DNA from 2 places in the Arthrobacter sp. 7Tela_A1 genome. Region 2 is predicted to be linked to the other one. Evidence: riboswitches for the same ligand, from Rfam matches in the RefSeq annotation. Region 2 holds a riboswitch; the other holds the start of a gene.
What was found. Region 2 has a riboswitch for cyclic di-AMP ahead of TVB01_RS09425 (NlpC/P60 family protein). Riboswitches for the same ligand answer to the same signal wherever they lie in the genome.

Region 1: it holds a riboswitch for cyclic di-AMP, as region 2 does, so the genes downstream of both, TVB01_RS12630 (LysM peptidoglycan-binding domain-containing protein) here and TVB01_RS09425 (NlpC/P60 family protein) in region 2, are expected to answer to the same signal.

What each region holds. Positions count from the first base shown of each region.
Region 1 covers NZ_JAXIOO010000031.1:668-12,139, reverse strand. Annotated here, with positions in the region: gene TVB01_RS12665 (ABC transporter substrate-binding protein) at 1-1,059, shown strand, start outside; gene TVB01_RS12660 (FecCD family ABC transporter permease) at 1,062-2,186, shown strand; gene TVB01_RS12655 (ABC transporter ATP-binding protein) at 2,176-3,024, shown strand; gene TVB01_RS12650 (hypothetical protein) at 3,021-3,707, shown strand; gene TVB01_RS12645 (hypothetical protein) at 3,704-4,333, shown strand; gene TVB01_RS12640 (hypothetical protein) at 4,343-4,750, shown strand; gene TVB01_RS12635 (MBL fold metallo-hydrolase) at 4,761-5,432, opposite strand; cyclic di-AMP (ydaO/yuaA leader) riboswitch at 5,740-5,914, shown strand; gene TVB01_RS12630 (LysM peptidoglycan-binding domain-containing protein) at 5,918-6,820, shown strand; gene TVB01_RS12625 (CarD family transcriptional regulator) at 7,161-7,667, shown strand; gene hrpB (ATP-dependent helicase HrpB) at 7,660-10,323, opposite strand; gene TVB01_RS12615 (methionine ABC transporter permease) at 10,399-11,058, opposite strand; gene TVB01_RS12610 (methionine ABC transporter ATP-binding protein) at 11,060-11,472, opposite strand, start outside.
Region 2 covers NZ_JAXIOO010000018.1:30,899-42,370, reverse strand. Annotated here, with positions in the region: gene TVB01_RS09470 (DNA repair helicase XPB) at 1-1,119, opposite strand, end outside; gene TVB01_RS09465 (helicase-associated domain-containing protein) at 1,112-3,547, opposite strand; gene TVB01_RS09460 (hypothetical protein) at 3,588-3,893, opposite strand; gene TVB01_RS09455 (cold-shock protein) at 4,123-4,506, shown strand; gene TVB01_RS09450 (DUF3027 domain-containing protein) at 4,522-5,067, shown strand; gene TVB01_RS09445 (MFS transporter) at 5,122-6,396, shown strand; gene serC (phosphoserine transaminase) at 6,429-7,556, opposite strand; gene TVB01_RS09435 (metal-dependent transcriptional regulator) at 7,788-8,501, shown strand; cyclic di-AMP (ydaO/yuaA leader) riboswitch at 8,570-8,773, shown strand; gene TVB01_RS09430 (M23 family metallopeptidase) at 8,777-9,541, shown strand; cyclic di-AMP (ydaO/yuaA leader) riboswitch at 9,667-9,823, shown strand; gene TVB01_RS09425 (NlpC/P60 family protein) at 9,829-10,638, shown strand; gene TVB01_RS09420 (NlpC/P60 family protein) at 10,675-11,445, shown strand.

The DNA.
Region 1 (11,472 bases), on a different contig from region 2:
CTTGGCGCCTGCTCCACCCGGGAAACCGTCGCTTCGGGCACCGGTTCCCCGGCGGCGTCGGGTGCGGGGTTCTCGGTCACCGACATGCGGGGGAAGACCATCACGTTCGATGCACCCGTTCAGCGGATCGCCACCACGGTCATTCCGTCGCCGTCCATGATCGCAGCCGTCGACGGCGGGTACGGCAGGATCGCCGGCATCAACGAGTCCACGCGCCAGGCCAACCAACAGGGCCTGTTCGGTGAGATCTTCCCGGAATCCAAGACGACCACCACCATCTCCCCCTCCAGCTTCACCCCCAATATTGAGACCATCACGGAACTGGCCCCCGACGTCGTCTTCCAGTGGGCGGACCAGGGCGAGGGCCTCGTGGAGCCGCTGGAGAATGCCGGCTTCAAGACCGTCTGCCTGCTCTATGGAACACAGGAGTACCTCGAGACCTGGGTTCACCTCTTCGCAGACATCCTCGGCAAGCCCCAGCGCGGAACGGAAATCACCGACTGGATGCACGCGGAAATCGACAGGCTCGGGGCCGAACTGGCCTCCGTCTCCGCGCCGGTGCGGGCTGTCCACCTGGGACAGTCCGGTGAGGGCTACTCCGCTTCGAACAAAGCCTCCTACATGCACTACTGGATGGAACTGGCCGGCGGGCAGAACATGGCGGCGGACAATGTGTCCACGGACAACACCGTCAGCGCCGAACAGCTGATCGAGTGGGATCCGGAGGTCATCACGCTGGGCGGCTTCGACGCACGCACCCCGGCGGACGTCTACGCGGATTCTTCCCTGGCTTCCGTCTCCGCTGTCCGCAACAAGCGTGTCTACAAGGCGCCGCTGGGCGGATACCGCTGGGAGGTGCCCTGTGCGGAGTCGCCGCTGATGTGGCAGTGGGCCGCCGAGCTCTACCACCCCGAGCTGACGGACCACAATCTGCGCACAACCATGCGGGAGAAGATCAGCTATCTCTACAACTACGACGTTTCCGAAAAGCAGATCGACGCCGCCCTGCGGCTGGACATGAACCGTGCCAGCGCCGGCTACAGCGTTTTCGAAGCGTAACCGTGCGACTCAGGGAAAACGTTCCCGCGCCGGCGTCCGGGCCTGCCGCGTCTGCACGGTCCGCCGGGTCCGCCGCGCCGAACGGCCTGCTGCGCCGCCATCCTGTCCTCATCAGTGCCGTACTGCTGGTGGTGGTTGGCGTCGTTTCCATGGCTGTGGGCCGGTACTGGGTTCCGCCGAATGAAATCCTGCGGATCCTTGCCGGTGAAGCCACCGGGCTGTTCCCCGGCGGCGAAGGGTTGCTCCGGCGCACGTGGACCGACCAGGAAGCCACCGTCATCATGGACGTCCGGCTCCCGCGGGTACTGCTTGCGTTCCTGGTCGGCGGGGCGCTGGCCCTGGGCGGTGCCTGCCTGCAGGCGCTGTTCCGCAACCCGCTGGTGAGTCCGGACATTATCGGAGTCACCTCCGGCGCCTCGTTCGGCGGCGTGCTGATCCTCACGCTCGGCCTCTCCGGGCCCTGGATGGTGGGCGGCGCCTTCGGCTTCGGCCTCGCAGCCCTGGCCTTCGTGCTCTTCCTGGCCCGGCTGGGGCAGGGCGGCCGGATGCTGATGATCGTGTTGGGCGGGATTGTGGTGGCGGCTTTCTTCAATGCCCTGGTGTCCTTCATGACCTACATCGCCGATCCCTATTCGGAGCTGCCCTCCATTGTCCATTGGCTGCTCGGCTCGATTGCCGCGGCCAGTTACGACAAAGTGCTGATTGCCCTGGTACCCGTGGGGATCGGGACGATCGTGGTCCTGGCACTGCGCTGGCGCCTCAACGTCCTCTCCCTGGGGGACGACGACGCCGCAGCCTTGGGCGTCAATCCGCACCGTTCGCGGCTTCTCCTGCTCTGCGCGGTGGCGCTGATGACCGCCGGAACAGTCGCTGTCGCCGGTGCCGTGGGCTGGGTTGGGCTGGTGGTTCCGCATCTGGCCAGGCTCTGGGTCGGTTCGGACCACCGCGTGCTGCTCCCCGTGTCGCTGCTGCTCGGCGGCACCTACCTGATCCTGATCGATACGTTGAGCCGGTCGATCACCAGCAGCGAGATTCCCCTGGGCATCCTGACGGCCATCATCGGTGCACCCGTTTTCGTGGCCCTGCTCGCCCGCTCCCAGAAGAAGGCAATGTTCGATGGAAACTAAGTCACTGCTCCCGGAGGCGGTATCCGCTGCCGGCACCGGATCTGTCCTGCTGCAGGCCCAGGGCCTGGGGTTCCGCTACTCCAGGCTGCGCCCCTGGCTTTTCCGCGGGTTGGGCTTCAGCATGGAACGCGGAGAAATCCTCTCCATCCTGGGACCCAATGCCCGCGGCAAGACCACCCTGCTCAAATGCCTTTCCGGGCTGCTCCAACCAGTGGAGGGGACCCTCACCGCCGGCCCTGCCATCGGCTACGTGCCGCAGGACCACGGGGCCGGACCGGACTTCACCGTGCAGGACATGGTGCTAATGGGACGGACCCGCCATCTGCGCGCCTATCAGGTTCCGCGGGCCGAAGACCGCGAGGCAGCCGGCGCAGCCATGGAACGGGTGGGTGCGGCGGACTGGGCGCACCGGCACTATTCGGAGCTTTCCGGCGGGCAGCGCCAGCTCGTGCTGATCGCACGGGCCCTGGCATCCGGCTCGGAGCTCCTGGTGCTGGACGAACCCGCCTCCGCACTGGACCTGCGCAACCAGTCACGGGTCCTCACCGTCCTCGATTCGCTGGCGGCCGAAGGGATGGGAGTCATCATGACGACCCACCATCCGGACCATGCCCTGCATGTTTCCCGCAACGCACTGCTCTTTGTCGGCGCCCATGACACCCGCTGGGGACCGGTGGAGGACCTTCTGACCGGACCGGCATTGTCGGACGTCTACGGGTTGCCGATCTGTACACCCACCGTTGACACCGTCTCCGGGAACCGCACCATCGCCGTTCCCGACTTCGGCCCCTCCTGTCGGCGCGACTGCGCCGTCGACCTCCGAAAGGACCTTCCATGACCATCATCCGGCTGGCCGGATCAACGACCATGCGCGGGCGCGGCGACCCGGGCTGGCGGGGCGCCATTGAGGACACTGACGCCTATGACCTCGCCGATCCCGCCCGGCGGGGCAAAATCCTCTCCGCCGGCGCGCTGGTCATCAGCGGCGCCGCCGACCACGTCATGCTGCACCAGCACCGCGAACACCTGACCGGGTTTGTCCGTGACGGCGGACGCGTCCTGGTCAACGGCCAGGTGGTCCTGCCATTCATCGACGGCCTGTGCCGGTGGCTGAAGCTGGACTACCGCAGCCCCTGGGACCTGCGCCCGCATGCCCTGTCCGACCATCCGGTCTGGGACGGCGTGGACTACCGGGACCTGCATTTCCGCACCGGTGTCCCCGGGGTCCACACCTATGAACAGCTCCAGGAAATCGGCGTGGCCGGCTTCTACGGCCGCGGCTACCATTCCCCGCTGCCCGAAGGCGCAATGGCCGTCACGGGCATTGGCCCGAACTCCCTTCCCCTGGATTACACCTATCCGCTGGGCAAGGGCGAGGTGCTGGTCCATGGCGGCCTGGACCTCGAGGGCTTTGCGGACGAGCGCTACAGCTCCAGGAGGCTCGGCCCGAACCTCGTCGCATGGCTGGGAGCCGGGACCGGCACCATCAGCTCCCGCTCTTCCGAGGAAGTATCAGCATGAACACTCCACGCATCGGCCTGCTGCACTGCGGAACCTTCCCGGCGCTGCGCACGCTTGAAGACCCGGTGCTGCAGCCGTATCGGATCAAATCGGTCTACCTGCCCGGCTCCACTCCCGGGGACCTGGCTGAGCTGGACGTTGTGCTGGTTGCCGACCGGCTTCACCCCGGACAGCGGGCACGTTTTGAACCCGCTCTCCGCGAAGCGCTCCAAGACGCAGGCAAAACTGTGGTCGTACTGGGCGAAAACAACGTCGAGGACTGGCTTCCCGGCGTCAGCTACACCTTCCGCCCCACGGTCTTCTGGGCCTGGCGGACCGGCATGGATACCGGTACCAGGATGCGCCTGCCCGAGGATCCCCTGTGGGAGTTCTTCACACGGCGCGCAGTGGACTGGCACCACCACGGGCTGCTGCACCCCCCGGAGGGTGCCCGCGCACTGGTCACCATGGAAGAGGACGGAACGGACAGCGGAGCCCTCCTGTACCTGGACGAGGTGAACCAGCCTGCCCGCCTGCTGGTCACCACCATGGACCCCGTTTACCACCATGGTTCCGGCTTTATGCCCGGTGCCACCCAGCTGCTTTACTCACTGCTGCGCTGGGTTGCCGCCACCCACCCCGGCTAGAGTCGACCCATGAGCAACACGCCCGTCCGGGCCCGCACGTCTGTGTTTTTCCTGATCCCGCTCGGCGCCCTGACCGGCATGGCCTTGGCCCTGCTGAACTACCAGCAGCGCTTTGCCTCCGCGGTCGAGCCGGGCGGGGAAACCCGCTTTATCCTCTGGACCCTGATTGGCGGTGCAGTGCTGGGCGGTTCGTTCGCATGCCCCGCCAGTGTGGCCGCGTTCCTCAGCGCTGGGGCCGGGAGATCCGCACGGTTCTGCGCAATCGCTGCCGGCCTCGCACTGGCCGTGTGCTGGCTGCTGTATGCCGGAGTATCCTCCGGCACTGCACCCATGGCCCTGCTGCTGCCTGCAGCTGTACTAACCACCGCCGCCGGGGCAGTCTTCATCTGGCTCACTGCACGCCGGAACCGGGCCTGATCCCGGAAGCCTAGCCGCGGTGGTACGGGCCGCCGACCATCCGGGCCAGGGCGTCAGCAGGGGAAGCCACCTCGGCGCCGTGTGAGAAGAGAATCCGATCCGGGCCCAGGTCCGCAATCCGTTCCAGCGACTCTTCAGCCAGTGCGGCGTCGGCCGTAAAGGCCTCCGGCCCCCGGTTCACTTCGCCACCCTCCGTGGCAGCGGCATCACCTATGAACAAGGTCCCGGTTGGCTCGTGAAAGAGACTCACGTGGCCCTTTGTATGGCCAGGAGTGGCCAGGACCCCAAAGTCCTGAATGACGGCCCCCTCGCCTATCGGCGTCACCCGCCGCGGGGCGCGTATATCCGCTGAGTCCTCCCCGCCCGCGTAGATCGCAGCGTGCGGCGCCCGCTCAGCAACTGCGAAGAGCGATCCCACGTGATCCATGTGCAGGTGGGTCAGCACGATGTCCCTTACGTCCCCGAACGTTCCTCCCAACGCCTCGACGGCCGCCGCGATGCCGTCCTCCGTTCCGGGCAATCCTGTGTCAATGATCACGATCCCCGCTGGTTGCGCCACGGCATAACACCGCACATCCATCACCAGTTCCGCAGCACCGGCAACCCCGGCGGGGATGACTACTTCCCGCACTACGCCTTCGACGGGCAGGTGCATCCCGCCCTCACCGGATGGTTCGCTCATCGCATGCCTCCTTCGTTGCAGTTCCGGGCCTTCAAGCGTATTCCCGCCAAGCCGGCGCGGACCCGCGAAACCCAAAATGACCCATGGTGAGCGGACATCCTCCGGGGCCGCTTGGCCGTCGGCGCCCGGGCTGGGAGCCCAGACCCAAGTGGCTGCAGTGAAAGGAAAGGTAAGCCGACTGTTCTTTTACATGCGTGACCTACAAAACACAATGGCAACACGCCGCCGTTATCGAATTGCAATACAACTGGAATGCCTGTTAGTGTCCTTGGCATGCCGCAGAACCTAATGCGGCGCCTTGGCTTGTTACCTAACTCTGCCGCTAGCCAAGGACCCTTTTGCACCACGACGGCAGGGGCGGGGGAACCAATTTTTTGGGTCCTTTCGAATCCTTGGGGTTAAGCCGAACGGTTGAGAACCGTTCGCCGGGTGACTCCCATCCGAACCCGACAGCTCACCTCGCAGGTATAGGGAGAGGTAATTCCTTGTTCATCAAAACCAATCGCGGACGCCACTGTGCCGAGACCAGCGTCTGGACCACCATCGCAAAGGTCGCTCCGGGCAAAGCCCGTACCATCGGCGGAACCGCCGCTGCCGTCGTAGCAGGCTCCGGCCTCATGTTCGGCATGGCAGCCCCTGCCCAGGCCGGCGTCGTCGTGAACGACTCCACCCCTGCAGCACCCGCAGCCGCACCGGTTCAGACCGCACCCCTGGCAGAGGCCGTTGCAGCGCCGGTGGCCGAAGCCCCCGCAGCCGCCGCAGCCACCACGCACACCGTCGTCCCCGGGGACACGCTGAGCCAGATCGCCGCCAACTACGGCGTTTCCCTCGACAGCGTGTTCGCCCTGAACGGCCTGTCCATGGCCTCCATCATCTACCCGGGCGACGTCATCACCGTCGTCGGTGAAGCCGCTGCCCCTGCTGTTGCCGTTGAACCCGCCGCGGTCTATGCCCCGGTCGAGACTTACACCGCACCGGTGGAAACCTACGCTGCACCGGCGCCCGTGTCCTACACGGACTACGCGGTGACCACTCAGGCCACCTCCGTAGCACCGGCTGCATCCATCGGCGGCAACGCCAGCATGCTGAGCTCCGCCTACGCCCAGCTCGGCGCCGCGCAGGACTGCACCGTCCTGGTGGAGCAGGCGCTGCGCTCCATCGGCCACCAGGTCGGTGACCTGGCACCCGCCCAGCTGGCCGCCTACGGCACCCCGGTTTCGACCCCCGAGCCCGGTGACATGATCTACTACGCCGACGGCGGCATGGGCCTGGCCCACATCGCCATTTACATCGGCGACGGCCAGGCCATCCACAGCGGCTGGAACGGCAACCAGACGGTTGTCCAGTCCGCCAACGTTGGCTCCGGACCGGTTTACTACCGCGCCTAAGGAGGCGTGCAGAACCTTCGCTGCCGCCCCGCGGAACGCCCCGACCCTGCCAAGGGAAGGGGCGTTCGGCGTTTGCGGAGCAGTCCGCGGCGAATAGCCGGAAAGCGCCTCCGGCCTCCCGTCCTACCCGCGACCACGCGGCCGAAGCATGAAATAATAGAGCGGTGAGACTCGCGGCGCAGGTCCCCCAGCCAGGTGTGCGGGGTACGTGCTCCGCGGTTCCGTCATAACTGTCGCTTGAGAAGGCAGGCAGGTGGCGGGACAACCGTCCCCTGAACGCTCCTGCCTGACAGGCAGCCGCCCCACGAGTCCGGCTTCAATGCAGCCAAAGGGAAACACATTGACGTTTAACGAAGGACAGACAGTAGTCCATCCCCATCACGGCCCCGCAACGATCCTCAGGGTCGCCACACGCAAGGTGCGCGGAGTCGAGACTGAGTACCTCGTCCTGGAAATCCACGCCAACAAGCTTCAGGTATGGGTGCCCAAGGACAAGGCGGGCGACGTCGGCCTGCGCCGTGTCCTGAACGGGACCCAGCTGCAGCAGCTGATGGAAATCCTCAAGGGCGCAGCCGATGCAGAAGAAGCTCAGTGGTCCAGGCGGTTCAAGGAAAACACTGAACTGCTGGCCAGCGGCAGCATTAATGACGTGGCGCGCGTGGTACGCAACCTCACGCTCCGGTCGCTGGACAAGGGGCTTTCGCACGCCGAGCGGGATATGCTCCGCCATGCCCGGCGGCCGCTGCTGACCGAGATTTCGCTTTCCCTGGCCATATCGGAAGAGGAAGCCTCCGCGGTGCTTGACGGCGTATGGGCCGGCAGCTCCCTGGCGGAGCCTGTCACGTAGGCCGTCCGTCCGTTTTCTGCATCCGGGCCTTCGTCCGTGCCGTTGCCACGGCGGACCAAGGGTCCTCGGGCCACGGATGCCGTGGATAACGTCCGCGCATTTCGGCACGAACCTGGCTGTACGGCCCGGCCCAGAAGGACGCCAAGTCGTCGGTAACGGCCAGCGGCCTGCCTGCCGGGGAAAGCAGGTGAAAGAGGATCCTCGCCCTCCCGCCCGCCAGGCGCGGAGACTCTGCCCAGCCGAAGCATTCCTGAAGCTTCACCGCGACCACCGGCCTGCCGCCGTCGTCGTCCACGTCCGGATAGGTGATCTGCACTTTGGAGCCGCTTGGAACCAGGAGGCGCTCCGGGGCGAGTTCCTCCAGCCGTGCGGCCTCGGGCCACGGCAGCAGGCGCCGGAGCGGGTCCAGCAGGTCCACGCCGGCGGCGCGTGCCCCCTGGGACAGAGCCTCAAGTTCCGGGCCCAGCCACTCCTCGATGCGGTCAAGAAGGGCGGGTTCGGAAACATCAGGCCAGGGCGGGCCCAGCAGCCGGTGCAGCAGCGCCAGGCGGCGCCGCAGGGCGTCGGCCGACGTCGAGAAGCCAAGGATTCCCAGCCCCTCGCGCTGCAGTGCCTGGGCGACGGCGGTGCGGCCCTCCGCGGGGGTCGGCCGGACCGGCGTGGACTCCAACTCAATGCTGCCCAGCCGGCGCTGCCGCCGTGCGGCTACCTTCCCGTTCATAAAGACCGCGGTCACGGATTCGCTGAGCAGATGCGACGCCGCGGCCTCCGCCGTGCCTGCCTCCAGCGGAGCTGCGGCCCGGATAACGGCGCCGGTGCCGGCGGCGGACCGCCCCTGGGCACGCGTGACGTCGGCAATCGCCAGCCACTCACGGCCCGCCAGCGAACTCTGCGGAGGCAGGCCCGCGCGTGTTCCTGATGCCAGCAGGTACTGGTCCCCCGCGCTCCCCGCCACCCGGCGGGCCACCCGGGCAGGGAACGCCAGCGCCACCATGTAGCCCACGGATTCCCACGGTTCAGGCTGGTGCCCGGCCCGGCTGTCCCGGCCGGACGCTGAACCCAGGGCGTATGTCCGGGCCAGCCGTTCCATGCGCCGCACCTCAATGGACCAGGCGCTGGCTCCGGGTTCGGTTCCTGCCCGAAGGCCGGAGAGGAGCCGCCCAAGGTCAGAGCCCGCCGGGCGGTAGTCGCCGGCAACCATGGCGGTGATTTCCGCCGCGGCCCGGTCACCAATCACGCGCGTTCCGTCCAGCAGGGCGCGGGCAAGCTGCGGGTCTGCAGGGATGCGCGCCAGCTTTCGGCCAGCCGGCGTCGCCAGTCCTTGACCGTCGATTGCTCCGATGCCGCGCAGCACCTTCTCCGCGTCCGCGACAGCAACCGGAGGCAAGGGGTCGGGGAGCCTCAGTCCGCGCCCGCCGGGAGTTCCCCAGCAGGCCAGGAGAAGGGCAGCCGTGGTCAGGTCCGCGGAGGCGGCCTCGGGCGTGGCCTGCGCCGGAGCGGCGGCGTAGGCGGCCTCCGAGTAGGCACGGACCACTGTTCCGGGGCCCTGGCGCGCTGCACGGCCGGCACGCTGCTGCGCCGACGCCCGGGAACAGCTGACGGTGACCAGGCCGGACATTCCCCGGACGGCATCGCGCCGCGGCTCTCGGGCCAGCCCCGAGTCCACCACCAGCCGCACTCCCGGCACGGTCAGGGAGGACTCGGCCAGTGAGGTCGCCACGATAATCCGCGGCCGCCCGTGCGGCAGGCGCCCTGACACTGCGCGGTCCTGTTCCGCCGGGCGTACCTGTCCATGCAGTTCCACCACATCGGCGGCATTTCCGGCCAGGTGCTTCAGCCGGGAGGCCACATGCGAGACTTCACGGGCACCCGGAACAAAGACCAGTGCGTCGGTTTCCGGGTCCGCGGCCAGCGCGCGGGCATGCGCGTCTGCGGCAATCCCGGCAAGCTCATCCAGGAATCCGCGCGTCACTCCGCGCTCGTCCAGCCGCTGCGCCCTGGTGGGCTGCCAGCGGACCTCCAGGGGGTGCAGGACCGAGGGGCAGTCGATCACCGGCGCCGGGGAACCTGGGTTTTCAGGGGCAATGAGCCCGGCGAAGCGTGAGGTTTCCAGCGTCGCTGACATGGCGATGAGCATCAGGTCATCACGGAGTTCACGGACTTCTGCCAGCATGCCCACCAACAGATCGGACTCCAGGCCCCGCTCATGGACCTCGTCCAGGACGACGGCGGCGGTGTCCTGGAGCGAAGGATCAGCCAGGAGCCGGCGAAGCAGGATGCCCGGGGTCACGAATTCCACCACGGTGTCCGGGCTGGCGAGGCTTTCGCCCCTGACGGTGTAGCCGACGGCGCCGTCGGCGGCACCGCCGTCCAGCGCCGCCAGCCCCCGGGCTGCTGCCCTGGCCGCAACCCGCCGCGGCTGGGTCACGACTACCCGGCGGGGGCCCTCAGTCCGTGCTGCCAGGTTGGCAACGAGCGGAGGCACAAGGGTGGTTTTACCGCTGCCCGGTGGTGCCTGGACGACGGCGTTCCCGGTCTCCACCAGCGCAGCGGCCAGCTCGGAAAGCGAACGCGCGAAGACCAGCCCGGCGCCTATGCGGTCCAGGTCAAAGGGCCCGGTCGGATAGCCGGCGGGAGACGATCCAGTAACTCTCACCCCACCATTCTCCCCTCCCGTGCGCACCGTCCCGTGCAGGTCCGGTACGGCGGGACGGCGATCTCAGGTGACCTGCTACCTTCGGAGCGCCTTGCGGGCGGCCTGGTTGCCCAGGAACTGCACGAGCTGCACCAGGACGATGATCACCGCGACGGCGGCCCAGGTGACCACCGGGTTGAACTGCCGGTAGCCGTACTGGATGGCGAAGTTGCCCAGCCCACCGCCGCCGACATAGCCGGCCACAGCGGACATGTCCACGAGGGCCACGAAGATGTACGTGTAGCCGAGGATCAGCGGACCGAGTGCCTCCGGAATCAGGATCGTGAAGATGATCCGCCGCCGTCCGGCACCGATGGACCGCGCTGCTTCGATGACTCCGGGCTGCACGGTGAGCAGGTTCTGCTCCACAATGCGGCTGATGCCGAATGCTGCGGCCAGCGACAGCGTGAAGATGATCGCGTTGTTGCCGATCCCGCTGCCGGTGACGGAGCGGGCCAGCGGCTGTGCCGCGGCCAGGAAAATGATGAAAGGGATGGGCCGGAAGATGTTCACGAGGACGTTCAGCGTGCCGAACACCGCACGGTTGGCCAGCAGCGCTCCCTGGCGCGTTGTGTAGAGGCCCATGCCGATCAGCAGTCCGCCGATTCCACCGAACAGCAGGCTCAGACCCACGATGTAGAGGGTCTCTCCGATTGCCGTCCACAGCTGCGGGGTCAGGGGTATGAGGTCTTCCATGTCAGTTCAGCTCCGTCACTTTGATGCCGTGCCCGACGGCGGCAAGGGCGCCGTCGATCGCCTGGTCGGCGCCCTTGAGCGCCAGCGTCAGGTGGCCGAACGCGCGGCCCGAAATGTCATTGATGCCGCCGTAGACCAGTTCGAAGCCCACTCCGGCGGCTGCCAGTTCAAGGAACACGTCCGACTGGGAGGCCCCGCCGTCCCGGAAGGACAGGGTGACCATTCTTCCCTCGTGCCTGCTGCGCAGCGTCGCCAGGTCAGCCGCTGAAGGAACGCCCCGGACCACGGTGGAAACGAACTTCCGTGAGGAGTCCTCGCGGGGGTTGGAAAACACCTCGAACACTTCGCCCTGTTCCACGATCCGTCCTCCGTCCATGACGGCGACCTTGGTGGCCAGGTTCTTGATGACGTCCA
Region 2 (11,472 bases):
GTCCCGCGGCAGGTCCACCCGGACCTCGATGCAGTCGGCGGGCGCAATGTAGCCCTGCGCCTCGATGTCCTTCCAGGGAGCGTCATAGCGCTTGGGCCCGATGAGGGAGAAGACCTCGCCCTCGCGGCCGTCTTCACGGACCAGGGTGGCCGTAAGACCGAGCCGGCGGCGGGCCTGCAGATCAGCCGTCATGCGGAAGATGGGCGCCGGGAGCAGATGGACCTCGTCATAGATGATCAGGCCCCAGTCATTGGCGTCCAGCAGTTCCAGATGCGGATAGAGTCCTCCGCGCTTGAGCGTGAGCACCTGGTACGTGGCGATGGTGACCGGACGGACTTCCTTCACCGCGCCGGAGTATTCGCCGATTTCGTCTTCGGTGAGCGAGGTGCGTTTGAGCAGCTCATCCTTCCACTGCCGTGCGGAGACGGTGTTGGTGACCAGGATCAGTGTGGTGGTGGAGCTGGTAGCCATGGCCGCAGCTCCCACAAGGGTTTTGCCGGCACCGCATGGAAGGACCACCACGCCGGAACCGCCGGCCCAGAAATTCTCCGTGGCCAGCTTCTGGTAGGGACGCAGGGCCCAACCGTCCTCGTTCAGCAGGATCGGATGGGGAGTTCCGTCAACGTAGCCTGCGTGGTCTTCCGCGGGCCAGCCCAGCTTGAGCAGGAGCTGTTTGAGCTGGCCGCGCATCGCGGACTGCACCACCACGGTTTCGCCGTCGATGCGGGGGCCGAGCAGCGGCTGGATCTTCTTGGCGTGCAGCACTTCCTCAAGGACGGGGTAGTCATTGGTGCGCAGCACCAGCCCGTGCTGTGGATCCTTCTCAAGCCGGAGCCGGCCGTAGCGGGACATGGTTTCTTCGATGTCCACGAGCAGGGAGTGCGGAACCGGGAAGCGGGAATAGGTGAGCAGGGTGTTGAGCACCTGTTCGGCGTCCAGGCCGGCAGCGCGGGCGTTCCACAGCCCCAGGGGTGTCAACCGGTAGCTGTGGATGTGCTCGGGAGCCCGTTCGAGTTCGGCAAAAGCCGCAATCGCGTGGCGGGCTTCCTGGGCTTTCTCGTGGTCCACTTCCAGCAGGATGGTCTTGTCACTTTGGACGATCAACGGTCCGTCAACCATGTGCTGGGCTGCCCTCCACTATTTCCACATCCATTATCCGGTGTATTGACACTACGCGCTCAACGTCGCGCCGCGGATCGAAGACCCTGACCCGGCCCTCACCTACCGAGAGGGGAACGAAGATCTCCTGCCGTTCATTCCCCTGGCTGTCCACCACTCCCATCCGCACGGAACTCTTGGTGCGGATGGCCTTGCGCAGCGTCTCCAGTCCTACCAGCGGCATCGACTCATCATCATGTTTGGCTACGGCCGGCCCGCGGCCGCGGAGCGCAGCCAGCTGGGCCTCCAGATCCTCATCCCTGAGTTCCCATTGGTTTACCCGGGTACTGGATGACGACGGCGCCGGCACAGGCGGGCGGACGTGGGAACCGTTGGCCTCGCGGGCCCGGCCTTCCATGACCGGCGCATAGCCAAGGCTGCGGATAGCCAGTGCAAGTTCCTGGGGCGTGGCAGCGGAGGAAACCACTGTCGGCGCGATCCGCGTCAGCCCCAGCGGAGCGGAGCGGGGATCGGCAACCAGCGCGTTGAGCGCTGCCTCGTCGTCGCTGCGCAGGTAGGACCACGCTGCACCGATGCGCAGCCGCCCGTGGCGGCTTGCCGTGTCCTCCACGAGGTAGCGCAGCGGTTGCGGAACCTCAGTGGCAGAGTAGTGGGACAGGAACTCGAGGATGGAGGCGGCGTCCATATCGGCATCAAGGGCGCGGCGGATGGAATCAGCCGAGAAACGGTAGATCGCGGCAGGTCCGCGGCCCTCGGCGTCTGAGATGAGGGAGAGCTGCCTGGCGACGGAAGGGTCCAGGTAACCGGGTGCCACCGCCGTCAGGTCCGCCTGGAGCAGGAACGAACTCAGCGGTGCCGGCAGGGCCTGGCTTAGCCTTCCGGTCGCCTTTGCGTAATCGGAGGCGGCTACTGCGTGGCCGAGCTCAGAGAGGGCGCCCGATCCGATGAGGCCCAGCTGGGATGCCTCCTTGAGGATTCCCGGAACCAGGCGGGCGAACCTGCGCTGCAGCCTGGGCTGGTGCCAGGTCAGCGCGCTGATCAGGTCCTCGACGTCGAACGCTGCCGAATGGGTATCCTGGCCAACGCCGGCGGCGGAAAGTTCGGACAGCATTTCCAGCGCCCGGCGCCGCACGAGGGGGGCATCCGGACGCGAGAGCTCTCCGGCCAAGGCATTAAGCACTCCTCCGCCGGGCAGCGGTCCGCCCACCAGGGACGGCGCCCGCTCGGCCTCGAGCCAGGATTCCACCAGCCGCTGCCACTGCAGCTCGCGGTCCAGGGTCAGCCAATCTGTTTCGGCAGCTCCCCATCGTGCGGTGGCAGCATCAAGAACCAGCAGGCCGGAGATGGCAGCCAATTCCAACAGCCAGGCCGTACCCATCGGGTCCAGCCGCAGCGCTTCGGAGACTCGCCGCACCTCCCGCACCCCCACTCCGCCCGACCGCAGGGTTCCGATGGGCGCCTCCGCAGCCACGGCCAGCAGCTCGGTCATGAGGCGCAGGGTTTCCGCAACCGCACCGAAGGCCGCGTTGTCACGCAGGGTATTCGGCACGGCCCGCGGCGTAGGGGACACAGGTTCGAGCTGGAAATCAGAAACGATGACATGGCCGCGCGAAGCCTGGCCCACGGGGCGGGGCAGTTCCACATGCAGGGCATCCAGCGGCACCAGCAGGCCGTGTGCAACGAGCCATTCCACCGGAGTTGGCGAGGGATTATCCAGCACGGCGCGGCTGATGGCGGCCTTCTTCGGGATGGTCCCGACAGGGGAGTACTTGAAGCGGCGCAGCAGGTCCCCGGTCTGCGGCGGTGCGTCGGCCAGGAGGGCGTTCCAGCCTGCCGGGTCCGAGACCAGGTGGTGCAGGGAATGTGCCGCCGTGGCGGGGGTGTCGGCCTTCTCGATGGGCAGGCCGCGCTTCCTCAGCCCCTCCACGATCTCGACGAGGCGCTGTCCGAACTCAGGCTGCTGGGCAGCGAGCGTTGAATACGGACGGCCAAGCCCTGCCGGATAGGCTCCCAGCGCTTCACCCAGAACGGACACCGGCAGGTAGAAGCGGCGTCCGGCGTCGGCCTTCGGAGCACCGGGGTGGGGCTCGGCGCGGCGCAGCAGCGCCAACTGGTGCAGGTAGCTGAGAATGGAATCCAGGGCCTTGATGGTTGATCCCGCGATTGAGGCCTTCAGCCAGGACGCCGTGGTGCTCAGATGCGAGTCCTCATTGGTGGTGAGGTCCAGCGCTTCGAGGACCTGCATCTGGGGAGCCGTGAGCTTTTCCAGCGCCCGCTGGACGCTGATGCGCGTGGATGCGCGGGCCGCCAGGGCCTGGAAATCCGGCACCGGAGGGAGAATCAGGTCCGGCCGGGCGGTCAAAAGCTCACGCAGTTGTTCGTCACTGCGCGCTGCAAGGTCTTCGGCCAATGCTCGGATCGCGGACATCGTCCAATACGTTACCCGAGTGGAGGCGAAAACAAACGGGTCAGCCCCGCCGCCGGCGCACGATTGAGTCAATTACCAGCCCCGCCATCAGCACGAAAGCGACCGGCAGGGCGTAGAACGCCCCGGCAGCAAAACCGGGCCAGACGCTTTCGCCGCGCAGCGCCTCCAGGAGCAGGGCCGCAAGGCTCGCGACGCCGGCAAGCGCCAGCAGTCCGGCCAGCACCGTCACGATCAGCCGCAGCGGCGAACGGGAGGTGCGGGGGACAGTCCCGGTACCCTCGGAAACAGGGGGCCGGCCGGGAGATTCGGCTGCAGGTTTTCCCGGGTCCGGGAGGCGTTCGTCCATGATGTTTAACGCTAACAGCTAAAATTCCCGGCCATCAAAGCGGACACCGGAGAGCAATTAGCAGCGTCGGGATATTCTAAAGGGAACAGACTTCACCGTAGTATCTCTGGAAGTGCCCTGCCGCGCGGCTGGGACAGCGATGCAGGGAATCAACGGAGATTCACTGCGGATGCACCACCCATATGCGGCGGGAACGCCGCATCCATTAGCTAAGAACGAGGTAAGCGAAGTGCCCATCGGCAAGGTCAAGTGGTTCGACACTGGCAAGGGATTCGGGTTCCTGGCCACTGACGACGGCCAGGAAGTTTTTCTGCATGCCTCCGCACTTCCCTCCGGTGTGAGCGAGGTGAAGCCGGGAACCCGCATGGAGTTTGGTGTGGCGGACGGCCGCCGCGGGCCGCAGGCGCTTTCCGCGCGCATCCTGGAAGCTCCGCCCTCCGTGGCGAAGGCCACGCGCAAGCCGGCCGACGACATGGCGGTGATTACGGAAGACCTTATTAAACTGTTGGACGGCATTTCCAACGGACTGCGCCGGGGCCGGTACCCCGAAAAGAAGCACGCAACGAAGGTTGCTGCAGTGCTGCGGGCCGTTGCCGATGACCTTGATGCATAGGGACAGATCCACGCAGTGAACACAACCGACACCTTCGTTCCAGAAGAAGAGCCGAAAAAAACCGCGGCACGGAAGCCTCAGCGCCGGCCCTCCAAACCGGACGCCGTGCTGGCAGCTGCCGTGGAGACGGCACGCGCCGGGCTCTTGGAGGTGGTGCCGGAGGCCCAGCTGGGCGAGTGGATCGGGGCAGTGCCTGAGGCTGACAGGCTGGTTACCCACCGGTTCCAGGCACATCGTCCCGGCTACCGCGGCTGGCAGTGGTACGCCACCGTGGCGCGGGTTCCCCGCGGAAAGGCCGCAACTGTCTGCGAAGTAGGACTGCTGCCCTCCGAGGACTCTGTCCTGGCTCCGGAATGGGTTCCGTGGTCCGAGCGGCTCCGTCCTGAGGATGTTGCTGCCCAGGCAGAAGAAAAGGCAGAAGAAAAGGCAGGGAAGCGCGCAGAGAACGCTGCCTACGGGGATGGGGAAGCCCAGCCCGGGACAGCAGCAGAAGCGCAGGAAAAGGCAGTCGAACCGGAAGAGGACGCAGCCGGCGGCGCTGCGGCCATGGAGGACGAATAACAGTTGAGCAGCCGGAACCAGGTTCTTGATCCCGGAAGGGAGAAGTGAACCCACATGTTCCGTTCGCTTCGCATCTTCAACTACCGCATCTGGTTCATCGGAGCCCTGGTGTCCAATATCGGCACCTGGATGCAGCGCACCGCCCAGGACTGGCTGGTCTATGACATCCTGACGAACCAGGATGCCGCGGCCATGGGCATTGTGATGGCGCTCCAGCTCGGACCCCAGCTGCTGCTGGCCCCGTGGGCGGGGCTCGTCGCCGACAGCTATGACCGGCGAAAGGTCCTGCTCACCACCCAGGTGTCCATGGCGGCACTGGGCGCGGGCCTGGGTTTGCTGGTGCTCTCGGGACATGCGCACCTGTGGCATGTCTATGCTTTCGCGCTGGCCCTGGGGATCGTCTCGGCGATTGACGCCCCGGCCCGCCAAAGTTTTGTCTCCGAAGTGGTCTCTGAAGAAAACCTGCCCAACGCCGTCGCCCTGAACAGTGCTTCCTTCAACGGTGCCCGCATGGTCGGACCGGCAGCAGCAGGCCTGCTGACCGTGGCGGTCGGTCCCGGCTGGGTGTTCCTCATCAACACCGTGACTTTCGCGGCGATGGTCCTGGCGCTGCTGAAGATGCGCAGCGCTGAGCTGCGGGTGCTGCCCAAGGCACCTCCGGGCAAGGGGCGCATCCGGGCAGGACTGAAGTATGTGAAGTACCGGCCGGATCTGGTCATGGTGCTGGTTGCGATCTTCATTGTGGGCACTTTCGGCCTCAACTTCGCCGTATATATAGCAGCCATGGCCCGCACCGAGTTTGGCCAGGATGCCGGGATCTTCGGTCTGCTGAACTCGATCATGGCCATCGGCTCTGTCTGCGGGGCACTGCTCTCCGCCCGTCGGGAACGCCCGCGGCTGCGCTTCATCTTCGGGGCTGCGGGAGCGTTCGGGGTTTCCTGCCTGCTGGCGGCATTCTCTCCCAACCTGTGGATCTTTGCCCTGTCCCTCATTCCCACCGGGCTGTTTGCACTGACCCTGATGACAAGCGCCAATGCCTATGTGCAGACAACGACGACGCCCGTCATGCGTGGACGTGTCATGGCTCTGTACTTCGCCATTTTCATGGGCGGGACGCCGCTTGGTGCGCCGATCGTGGGGTGGGTATCCAACGCTTTTGGACCGCGGTGGAGCCTTGGGGTCGCGGCGGCATCGGGCATTATCACCGCTGTGGTGGGACTGGTCTGGGCCTGGCGTTCCCATCATCTGCGCCTGCACTACGACCGCACCGTGCGGCGGCGCCTCTACCTGACGACCCGGGAAACGGAACAGGACCCCAAACCGCAGTAGCGGCGGGGCCCTGTTCGTGCGGCTGCCTGCTGCTAGGAATGCTCGATGACGTAGTCGATGCACTGCAGCAGTGCGCTGACGTCTTCGGGCTCGATCGCCACGAACGTAGCGATGCGCAGCTGGTTGCGGCCCAGCTTGCGGTACGGCTCAACGTCCACCACGCCGTTCGCGCGCAGGGTCTTGGCGATCCCCGCAGCGTCGATCGAATCGTCGAAGTCGATGGTTGCGATCACGTTGGACCGGTCCTCGGCCCGCCCCACAAACGGCGTGGCGACGGAGGATGCTTCGGCCCAGGCGTAAATGCGGCCTGCGGAGTCCGCCGTGCGGGCCGTGGCGAACTTGAGCCCGCCGTTCGAGTTCAGCCACTCCAGCTGGGCGTTCAGCGTCACCAGGGTGGAGAGCGACGGCGTGTTGTACGTCTGGTTCAGGCGTGAGTTGTCGATGGCTGTCTGCAGGTTCAGGAAGTCCGGGATCCAGCGGTCCGATGCATTGATCCGCGCTGCGCGCTCGATGGCGGCAGGAGAGAACATGCCAAGCCAGAGCCCGCCGTCGGACGCGAAGTTCTTTTGCGGTGCGAAGTAATAGACATCCGCCTCCGAGAGATCGACGTCGAGTCCGCCGGCAGCGGACGTCGCATCGATCAGGACCAGGGAATCCTTGTCTGCGCCTTCGACACGGCGGACCGGAGCCGCAACGCCCGTGGACGTCTCATTCTGCGGCCAGGCGTACACGTCGACGCCCGCTTCAGCCTGTGCCTCGGGGCGGGTGCCGGGCTCCGCCTTAATGATGCTGGAGGCAGCCAGGAACGGCGCCTTGTTCGTAGCTGAAGCGAACTTGGATCCGAATTCACCGAAGGAAAGATGCTGTGCCTTGTTCTCAACGAGGCCGAATGATGCAACATCCCAGAACGCCGTGGATCCGCCGACGCCGAGGACTACTTCGTATCCTTCGGGGGCGGAGAACAGCGAGGAGAGTCCCTCCCGGACGCTACCGACCAGGTTCCGGACCGGAGCCTGCCGGTGGGAGGTGCCCAGGAGCTTTGCTCCGGCGCGGGAGAGAGCATCCATCTGTTCGGGGCGGACTTTGGAAGGACCGGCACCGAAACGTCCGTCCTTGGGAAGAAGGTCTGCAGGGATGGTAAGTGCGGTGGTTTCGCCCATTGTTGTATTTGCTCCAAGCGGGTTGGCAGGGTACTTCACGTACATTTCCATTCAACACCCGGCGGCCGTGACGTTCCTATTTGTGACCGGGTGCCCTAAGGTGGCCCGCGGCATGGTGTTTGGGTCCGTTTCGGTGCCATGGGCTAACGTGGAACCGAACCTGCGGCGCGGTCTGCGCCACGCCGGTTTTCCATCCCTTCTCTTCCGCACGAATGCTAGGAGCGGCTGGTCATGACGGACCTCATAGACACAACTGAGATGTATCTTCGAACCATTCTGGAACTCGAAGAGGAGAACATCGTCGCTCTCCGGGCGCGGATTGCCGAGCGACTGCGCCACTCCGGTCCTACCGTCTCCCAGACCATCGGCCGGATGGAACGCGATGGCCTGGTTGTGGTTTCGGGGACCCGTCAGCTGGAGCTGACCGAATTCGGACGCCGGCGGGCAACCGAGGTCATGCGCAAGCACCGGCTGGCTGAGCGGCTGCTGGCCGACGTGATCGGACTGGACTGGGCCTACGTCCACGACGAGGCCTGCCGCTGGGAGCATGTGATGAGCGAACGGGTGGAGCGGCGTCTCTACGACCTGCTGGGACACCCCACAGAGTCGCCCTACGGGAACCCCATTCCGGGCCTGGAGGCTATTGGCGGGCTTCCGTCAGCACGGACCCCCAGCTGTCTGGACCTGGTCTCTGCGGTGGGCTCTGTCCAGCAGGGAGAAGAAATGCTGCTGGAGCGGCTGGCCGAACCGATCCAGGTCGATCCCGAACTGCTGAACCAGCTCGATGAAGCGGGCCTGCGCCCGGGAGCGACCATTACGGCGGAGGTGGTCGGCGGCTATATCTCCGTGCGGGTTCCCGGGATCGAAGGCGCACTGGAACTGCCTGCAGAAGTGGCGTCCCACGTCTTCGTCGCCCAGCCCGTCCGTGATATTCAGGTTCCCTGATAACGGAATGGTATCTTTTCGACTTTTTACCCTATAGTTGCATCTGACTACAGCAACACCACCGCTTACCGGTCCGACAGCCGAACCCTGCCACTGGACCGCAGGTGCAACCGTTCGAAGGCAGGGGCGGAGGACCCAATCACCGGCAGCAGGGCTGCCTTGGGGTGAAGCCTCCGAGCAGCAGGGGATCCTCGCGGATCCCGTGCGTCAGAGGCCGAGTTTTCTCTACTCGAATCCGACAGCTAACTTCGCAGGCTTTGCAGAGAGGGAAACACTTGTCGAAGCATGCAGCTTCGGGCAGGCGCAGAGCCGAAACACCGGCTGCACCGCTGCGCCCACGCTCCACTGACCGGTCAACAGGCCGCCGCCGCGCAGAGCCTGTCCAGCGCCCCCTTGGAGCGTCGGCGCAGAAGCTGGCTATTGGTGCTGCGGCATCGGGTCTGGTCCTGACAGTCGCCCTGCCCACGACGGCAGCTGCCGACATTCCGGCGGAGCAGCCCACGCCGTCCGCGGCACCGGCCGTGTCTGCAGATCCGAACGCCACACTCAGCTTTGACCGGGCGGCGCTCACCAGCAAGTTTGACCCTGACGCCAAGCTCCAGGGGCTCACAGTGGCCGGGGTGGACGTCACCCCCGCCGCTGCCAAGGGCACGCTGGCAACGCCGCTGGAATCCGAACTGGTGCAGACCTCTTCTTTCGGTTACCGGGTCAGCCCGATCACGGGAGCGGCGGGAGAGCTTCATACCGGCCAGGACTTTGCGGCGGCCTGCGGGACCGAGGTCACGGCAGCAGCCAGCGGCACCGTTACTTTTGCCGGGTGGCATGCCTTCGGCGGAGGGAACCGTGTGGTTCTCGACCACGGCAATGGCGTCGAGACGACGTACAACCACCTTTCCGCCATCAGCGTGTCTGTGGGGGATGAAGTCCAGCGCGGCCACTTGGTGGGCGCCAGCGGCAGCACGGGTGCATCAACCGGCTGCCATCTGCATTTCGAAGTAATGGTTAACGGCACTGCTGTCGACCCTCTTGGCTGGTTGTGACCCGCTCAATACACTTTCGTGACCTGAGCGTGACATTTCCCTGATGTTGTTATATTCTCGTCACCGTGCCTGGTTCGCCAAAGACCGGGCACTCTCGAACAGTTCGCCGAGCTCTGCCACTGTCTGAGATCCGTTCGCAAAAATCGCATGGCAGAGGCGGGGGAACCAATTTTGGGTTTCGTAAGAAGCCCTAGGGGTTAAGTTGCTGGACCTAGCAGTCCGCAGCCGGGTGACTCCCATCCGAATCCGACAGCTCACCTCGCAGGCGTTGGGAGAGGCAAATAACTGTGTCATCAAACACGTCCGGACGCCACCGTGCGCCCGCAGCTCAAACCAGCCCGCTTACGGCGCTTTCCAAAGCCGTAACCGCCAACGCAGGATCCGTCGGCCGCCAGGCCGCCGTCGTCGTTGCAGCTTCCGGCCTCGTTCTGGCCGCAGGTATGCCGGCGCAGGCTGCACCGGTCTCCACCGACCGCCAGGCACTGGAATCCACCCCCCTCAACGTTGTGACCTCCAACGGGACCGTCACGGTCTCTGAGCAGGCACCTTTCGATCTTCCGGTTGAGCCCCTTGCCGGCTCGCTTTCCGGCGCTGAGATCCGGGCCGAAATCGCGGCAGCCGAGCTCGCGGCAGCCGAAGAAGCAGCGGCGGCACTCGCCGCCCAGCAGGAAGCCTATGCAGCCCAGCAGGCTGCAGCAGCACCGGCACCGGCTCAGGCCCAGGCCCAGGCCTCCACCGGCGTCACCACCGCTTCCTCCGCTCCGGCTCCGGCCCAGGCTGCTCCCGCCAGCGGCATTGCCGCCGGGCTGGTAGCTTCCGCCTACGGTCAGATCGGCGTCGCGCAGGACTGCACCGCCATGGTCGAGAAGGCCCTGCGGTCGGTCGGCAAGTCCGTTGGCGACCTCGGCCCCTCACAGTTCTTCGCTTTCGGTGCAGTGGTTGGCACTCCGCAGGCAGGCGACCTGGTAATCACCGGCGGCCACGTGGCCATCTACGTCGGCAACGGCCAGGTCATTTCCGGTGGCCTGAACGGCATGAACACCGGCCTGCACTCCCTGTCCGACCTTCCCGGCGCAAGCTTCGTCCGCGTCAGCTGACGCGCGGTTGCCTGAAACTACGGAGAAACACCTTCCATGACCTCGACAACTGAGCGCGCGCGCCACCGGGCTCCCGTCCAGCGCACCAGCACCCTCACCGCCCTGGCCGACGCAGTCAGCACCAACGCCGGCACGATGGGCCGCCAGGCCGCTGTGATTGCCGCAGCCTCGGGCCTGGTACTGACCACCGGCGTCGCAGCAAACGCCGCCGGCGCGGAAACCTCCCGTGACGTGCAGACCAGCAAGCTGGATCTGTCCTCCATCCCTCTTCAGGTCCCTGCTGACGCAGCAGGCCTGGAGCTGAAGCTCGCACAGGTACCCGGCGTCATTGTTGCCGAGCAGCCTGTTGTGGAAGCAGAAATCTCCGTGCAGTCGCAGGAAATCGCTGCTCCCGCAGCGCAGGCCCCGGCACAGGGCACCGGTGCAGCAGCTGCTGCACCCGCCCATGCGGCTCCCGCGGCTCCCGCAGTTGCCTCCGGCGTCGGCGCTACCATCGCGGCTGCTGCCTACGCACAGCTTGGCGTGATGCAGGACTGCACCATGCTGGCAACAAACGCGCTGGCCGCTGCAGGCATCAACTACCACGGGTGGCCGGCCGGCTACCTTTCCCTCGGCCGCACGGTGGGTGCAGCGGAGGCGCTTCCGGGCGACCTGATCTACTACGCCGACGGTGGCATGGGCCTGGCCCACATCGCTGTCTATGTCGGCAACGGCCAAGCCATCCACGGCGGCTTCTTCGGAAACCAGACAGTGGTTGCCCCGGCAGAGCTCGGCTCAGGCGGCGTCTACATCCGCGTTGGCGGCTAGCAGTACCTCTTTCTTGACTTAGCATCA